One region of the Aeribacillus pallidus genome, then DNA from elsewhere that is predicted to be linked to it. Evidence: riboswitches for the same ligand, from Rfam matches in the RefSeq annotation. Region 1 holds a riboswitch; each other region holds the start of a gene.
The links. A riboswitch is a leader RNA that binds a small molecule or an ion and turns the genes downstream of it on or off. The one in region 1 is predicted to bind S-adenosylmethionine.

Region 2: another riboswitch for S-adenosylmethionine. It lies ahead of ABES52_RS06620 (sugar ABC transporter substrate-binding protein); the one in region 1 lies ahead of ABES52_RS10495 (O-acetylhomoserine aminocarboxypropyltransferase/cysteine synthase family protein).
Region 3: another riboswitch for S-adenosylmethionine. It lies ahead of ABES52_RS05425 (methionine ABC transporter ATP-binding protein); the one in region 1 lies ahead of ABES52_RS10495 (O-acetylhomoserine aminocarboxypropyltransferase/cysteine synthase family protein).

What each region holds. Positions count from the first base shown of each region.
Region 1 is NZ_JBCNBW010000042.1:7,218-9,485, forward strand. Features, by position in the region: gene nagA (N-acetylglucosamine-6-phosphate deacetylase) at 1-662, shown strand, start outside; SAM riboswitch class I at 1,003-1,118, shown strand; gene ABES52_RS10495 (O-acetylhomoserine aminocarboxypropyltransferase/cysteine synthase family protein) at 1,258-2,268, shown strand, end outside.
Region 2 is NZ_JBCNBW010000027.1:29,804-32,071, forward strand. Features, by position in the region: partial or broken gene ABES52_RS06620 (sugar ABC transporter substrate-binding protein) at 1-1,024, opposite strand, end outside; SAM riboswitch class I at 1,159-1,323, opposite strand; gene ABES52_RS06625 (thioredoxin domain-containing protein) at 1,380-2,268, opposite strand, start outside.
Region 3 is NZ_JBCNBW010000021.1:72,311-74,578, reverse strand. Features, by position in the region: gene ABES52_RS05430 (methionine ABC transporter permease) at 1-250, opposite strand, end outside; gene ABES52_RS05425 (methionine ABC transporter ATP-binding protein) at 228-1,268, opposite strand; SAM riboswitch class I at 1,446-1,566, opposite strand; gene ABES52_RS05420 (SCP2 sterol-binding domain-containing protein) at 1,696-2,037, opposite strand; gene ABES52_RS05415 (thioredoxin family protein) at 2,233-2,268, opposite strand, start outside.

The sequences.
Region 1 (2,268 bases):
AATTGCCCGGTGGAATCGAATTCGTGAAACATTTGAAAATACAAGGGGTGGTAGCTTCCATTGGCCATTCAGATGCGGTTTATGAAGAAGTGGTCCAAGCGATTCAAGCGGGGGCTACCCATGGTACTCACTTATTTAACGGGATGCGCGGAATCCATCACCGTGAGCCGGGAGCGGTTGGAGCGCTATTAATGCAGGATGAAATTAAAACCGAAATCATTGTAGATGGAATTCATGTAAGTCCCGAAATGGTTCGTTTTGCCTATCGTAACAAAGGTACGGAAGGTATCATCCTTATTACCGATGCAATGCGGGCCAAATGTATGCCACCGGGTGTATATGAGTTAGGTGGTCAAAAAGTCAGTGTCAACGAATCGAAGGCTGTGTTAGCAGATGGAACACTAGCAGGTAGTATGTTAAAAATGAATGAGGCCATTCAAAACATGCAAACATATACCCAATGCACGTTACGTGACATTGTGCAAATGACCTCATGGAACCCTGCCTCTCAATTAGGCATGCTGGACCGGAAAGGAAGCTTAAAAAAAGGGAAAGATGCAGACATTGTTGTATTGAATCGTGAAGGTGAGGTTATGCTCACATTTTGTCGAGGAAAGATTGCTTACTCTAAAAGAAATACGATTGAAATACCGTCCCTTTAATGATGTTCCCCAATAATTATGATAAAGGCTATGTTATATGTCATTGTTGATTTTTAGCAAGTTGTTCACACGGGGCGACTCCAGCGGGGACAAGAAGCCAGGCAGGCAAGACCCTTACTTGAGCGTAGCGAGGGAATCGGCTTGCGGCTTGCCCGCGGAAAGCGTCCACCTGCAGCGATAAATATCAACAGGATCATTTAACAGACATGATAAAAAATAAACATGAATTTATGTTCTTTTCATATATTAATTATCAGAAAAATAAAAAAAGATTGACATTCCATGTTCCAGTATTATACAATGCTCAACAAGAACATTTTCATATGAGTTTGGAACACAACTCTTATCAAGAGAGGCGGAGGGACTAGGCCCAATGAAGCCCGGCAACCTTCAAGTCAAAAAACGGCTTGAAAAGGTGCCAATTCCTACAGATCCTTGAGATCTGAAAGATAAGAGGAGGAGCGTGTGACACGTAACCCTCTTCTTAGGAAGAGGGTTTTTTTATCCTATCCTCTTCTTATATCCTCACTAGAGTCTTCAACATGTTCAAACTTGTTTCCCTTGTCATTGGTCAAAAATTGAAGGAGGAATGTGTATGAGCAATCACAATTATGAATTGGAAACTATTTTGCTTCACGGAGGGCAGGAGCCAGATCCTGTGACTGGAGCACGGGCGGTCCCGGTCTACCATACAACATCGTATGTGTTTCGGGATACGGAACATGCGCAAAACTTATTTGCCTTAAAAGAAGCGGGGAATATTTACACCCGCATTGGGAATCCAACGGTAGATGTATTTGAAAAGCGCATCGCTCAACTGGAAGGAGGAGCCGCAGCCGTTGCGTTATCATCCGGGATGGCGGCCATTACGTTAGCTATTTTAAACGTGGCGCATGCGGGAGATGAAATAGTCGCTGCCAGCAATTTATACGGCGGTACGTATAATTTATTTGCGGTGACCTTACCGAAGTATGGCATTAACGTTAAATTTGTTGACCCAACCGATCCTGATCATTTCCGGCAAGCAATTACGGAAAAAACGAAAGCAATTTTTGCCGAAACAATTGGAAATCCAAGCTTACATGTGCTTGATATTGAAACGGTCGCGAAAATAGCTCATGATTATCACCTTCCACTTATTATCGATAACACGTTTGCCACTCCATATGTCTGCCGCCCAATAGAATGGGGAGCCGATATCGTCATCCACTCCGCAACGAAATGGATCGGTGGCCATGGTCGAGCCATCGGTGGAGTGGTCGTTGATAGCGGAAAGTTTGATTGGAATCATGAAAAATTCCCGGGCTTTACCGAACCGGACCGGAGCTATCATGGGCTTCGCTATGCAGTAGACGTGAAGGATGCACCGTTTGCAGTCAAGTTACGCGTGCAACTGCTTCGTGACTTTGGTCCATGTTTAAGTCCTGAAAATGCGTTCATCTTTTTGCAAGGGCTTGAAACGTTGCACCTTCGTATACCAAAGCATAATGAAAACGCCCAAAAAATTGTGAAATTTTTACAAGATCACCCGTCGGTCGAATGGGTCACGTATCCAGGGCTTCCAAACCATCCGTCACATGCATTAGCGAAAAAATATTTAGCGAAC
Region 2 (2,268 bases), on a different contig from region 1:
ACTGTTTGTTCAGGCAGTTGGTTCCTGTGCACTAAGTAAGGGGTAACGGAGAAAATATCTGGTGTTTCTTCCCCTGCTAACTTTTGATAAGCAAACCGCACTTGAATACGTCCTATTTCGGATGGGTCTGTCGCCGTAGTTGCTACCCATGGAGAATTCGGCTGCTGGATCAATTGTAAATCTTCATCGCTTAAATCGATGCCGTATACTTTAATCTCATCACGTCCAGCTTGTTGGATTGCTTTAACGGCTCCTTTGGCAAACTCATCCCATGTCGCAAATACCGCATCGATGTCTCCTTTATTTGGATACTGTTGTAAAATTGCTTCCATTTGGGCTTGCGTATCTAACGCTGTATTGGCAGATGCCGTACCGAATCGTGCAATTTCTTGAATATTCGGATATCTTTGTTTAAACGCCTCATAGATCACATTCCGTCTTTCCATTGGCGTATAGCCAGCTACCCAAATATAAACGATATTTCCTTTCCCATTTAAGTCTTGAGCTAACGTCCGTAGGGAATTCCACGCCAAACTATAATCATCTTGGTCAATAACCGTTACTCCAGGAAGATTCAAATCATTGTCAAATGCAACCACTGGAATTCCTTTTTCAAGCGCTTTTTTACACCTGCTTCCAAAGCGTCGGCACGACCATGGTCAATTAAAATGGCATCCGCTCCCTGGTTGATGGCAGTATCTAGTAGCGAAGCCATTTTCGTTAAATCGTTATCGGCATTGTAAAATTGCACCTCTCCACCAAATGCTTCCACTTGCTCTTTAATCCCTTGAATATATTGTGAAGTAAAGGTCCCGATCGACAATTGATTGACAGACGCGATTTTGATTGGACGATCAAACACTGCCGGGATTTCGCTTGACGAACTTGTTTTCGTTGTCTTCGTTTCAGAAGTCTTCTCTTCTTCTACTGGTGCACTCACTTGATCTTGTTCGTTTGTACAACCACTTACTAACCAGATAACACTAATAAAGACAAGTAGCCATTTCCATTGAATGTTTTTCATGCTTCACACTCTCTCCCTTTATTTATTTTTTATGTAGAAGTACATAGCTTTTGTTCTTTTCCCAAACCCCCCTTTCAAAATATAAAAATGCCTCTTTCCGAAAGAAAGAGGCATGAAGGACACATTCTTCAAACCTCTTATCTCCCAGGAACTTTTCATATGCTCCTGTTGGATTTAGCACCGTGCCTTCGTGTAATATACACGGCCCCTAAAAATTAGGTGCCCCGCCTCACAGCGGTATTACGGTCGGTTGCTGCGGCTTCATCGGGCCAATTCCCTCCGCCAACTCTCGATAAGAGTGTTCAGCACGCTTATGCAGTTTTTATGAAGATATTACCTTCAATGGGCGAAAGTGTCAATCATTTTTTTCATTTTTTATAAAATATTTTTTTACTTCCTCAACGGTATGAACAGGTTGTTGACAAACAAATTGTTGGCAAATTTGAACGGTCCACTGCTTTGATACGTCTTCTTGTTTTTGAAAAACAGTAAACGGAAGAAAGCTCGTCCGCAACCACTGAAAAAGTTCTTCGTCTTTTCGTTCGTCTTTGCCCGAAACAACTACTTCCTCGCCACCATGACTAAGAGCCATGGCCGTTTGAACGGTACATAAATAACCGGAAGGATAGTGGGTGACTTCGTTAGCTGCTGCTTGTAACAATTGTTTAACCGTGGTGAACATTTGCTCATCATTTGTAAGCTTATATAAACGCCATAACTGATACGATGCGATGCCATTTCCAGATGGAATCGCTCCATCGTACCATTGCTTTTCCCGGACGAGTAGTTGTTCTCCGTTTTCATCAGTAAAATAAAAGCCTCCATTCGGGTCCCAAAAGCGGTTCATCATCTCTCGATACAACTTAAGAGCTTGGTGAAGGTAGGTTGACTGACCTTCAGCTTGGAATAATTCAACATACGCCCACAATAAAAAGGCGTAATCGTCAAGATATGCTTGGTATTTGACTTCTCCATCGCGGTAACGTGCCTTTAAGCCCGATTCGGTCCACAAGTGTTGTTCAATGAATTGAAGCGCACGGTTTGCCATTTGGAGAAAAGTGGCTTCTTTTAATGCGGCACCAGCTTTGGCAAGTGCTGCAATCATGAGACCATTCCATGATGTTAAGACTTTATCATCCACATGCGGATACACACGTTGTTGTCGTCGTTCGAATAAGGTCTTTTTTCCTTGCTGTATAATTTTCTCTACTTGATCGATGGAAATGTTATGATTAGACGCTAAT
Region 3 (2,268 bases), on a different contig from region 1:
TAAAAGGAACCAAAAGCACAATTAAAATGATGAATGGGATGGAACGGAAAATATTTACAAACGCACTTACAAGCCAATGAACGACTTTGTTTTCCCACATATTCCCTTTCGATGTTAGGAACAATAATAGACCAAGCACAATTCCTAACATAAACGTAATGAGAACAGAAATCGATGTCATATAGATGGTTTCGTACGTTGCTTCCCACATTTTTTCCCAATTCACATTAGGAAGCCATTTCTCTACCATTTGCTAGCACCTCCACAATCACCCCTTCTTTTTTGACAAATGCCAGAGCGAAATCAATGTCTTCTTTTTCACCATACATCGACACAATGAGCCAGCCGTGTGACCCCTCTTGCGTACGAGACACGTTTCCTTGGACGATGTTCACATCGATTGCAAATTGCCTCACCAGTTGGGAAATAATCGGTTGTTGTACCGAATCGCCAACAAACTTGAACTTGACTAATACTTCTTTGTCACGTAATGGTAAGAACAAGTCGAGATGTTTGTCTGACCCAAACACAGCTTCTTCTTGCTGGATAAAACGTTTTGTGACTTCTGCTTTCGGGTGTTTAAACACCTCTTGAACAGAGCCGACTTCAACGACCGAACCGTATTCCATGACAGCTACGCGATGACAAATTTTTCGGATGACATGCATCTCATGGGTAATTAACACAATCGTAATTCCAAATTTTTGATTAATGGATTTCAACAATTCTAAAATTGAATCTGTTGTTTTTGGATCTAAGGCAGACGTCGCTTCATCACATAAAAGAACTTTTGGATTATTGGCTAATGCTCTGGCGATACCAACTCGCTGCTTTTGACCACCGCTTAATTGAGAAGGGTACGCCTCTTCTTTTCCTTCCAAACCGACTAATTGAATTAGTTCTTGAACGCGCTTTTCACGTTTTTGCTTCGGAATTTTTGCAATTTCTAAAGGGAAGGCGATGTTTTCTTTTACCGTTCGTGACCACAGTAAATTAAAATGCTGAAATACCATGCCAATCTGTTGCCTTGTCTTTCGTAGAATTGCTCCTTTTATTTTGGAGATTTCTTGTCCATCTACAATCACTTTTCCTGAGGTCGGAACTTCTAATCCATTAAGTAGACGAATCAATGTACTTTTACCGGCTCCGCTGTACCCGATAATGCCGAATATTTCTCCTTCTTGAATAGTTAAACTCACATCTTTCAGTGCTGTTACATCACCCGTCTTAGCAGGAAAGGTTTTCGTGACGTTGTCTATCGTAATCATCGAAGGTCACCCTCTTTAAAATTCTATTATTCTTATCAATTTAATCAGAATTAAAATGAAAACGTAAGCGGGACAATCTTTGTCTCCGCTCCCAACATACCAATAGAAACAAAAAAGTCTTCCTGCTAGATGAGCAGAAAGACTTAAACTAGTACATAGGTGCTAGCTCAATTCTTTCTCTCATCTCTCAAAGCAAACAAGTTGCCTTGTGTGAATTGGCACCATTTCAATCGAGTGAATATCGATTGACGGTTGCCGGGTTTCATCGGGCACATCCCTCCACCTCTCTTGATAAGAGCGAAGAATCGCATTCCTTTATTCAATTAAAACGTCTACGCGTTATATCATCTAATTGATTACGAATTCGATTTTACAATTCGTAACAGCTGATGTCAACAAAAAATTTTTTATTTTATTAATTTTAGTGCTAAATTTGTTGTGTATTCACTTCGAAAAGCCATGCAAATGATTCAAAAAACAGTAGCGCACGGTACGAACCTTTTACTTGAATCTCCCTTTTTTTCATTAGTTGTTGAAGCATTTCTTCACCCCGTACAAGTTTCAACAGAGCAGACGTTGTCCCTTCAATAAGGAGATCGCAATGGTCACCTTCGTCCTTTATCCAACGAATGTTACCATGTTGAAACATAAGGTTCCATCTTTTTTCTTTTTCACTTAAACAAATACGCCATTTTTTATTCTCTAATAGCTTGCGGATATGTTCATATGTCAGTGCTTGTTCAATCATGTACTGAATCCATTGTTCCACACCCTCATCCCCTGTCCGTTTTCTTAACAGAAAACTTCCATAAGAAGAAAATATATCCTGCAAAAAAGTTCCGTCATTTTCTCTTATAATCCGATTGTTTCAGCAACGTATATCTCCATTTCCTGAGAAATATGTCGGAACATGCTCCCTAAAATCGCTCAAAAAAAAGCAACTTCTCCTAGTAGAGAAATTGCTTTACATCATTGCTTGTTTTTGAAAAACATCATACAA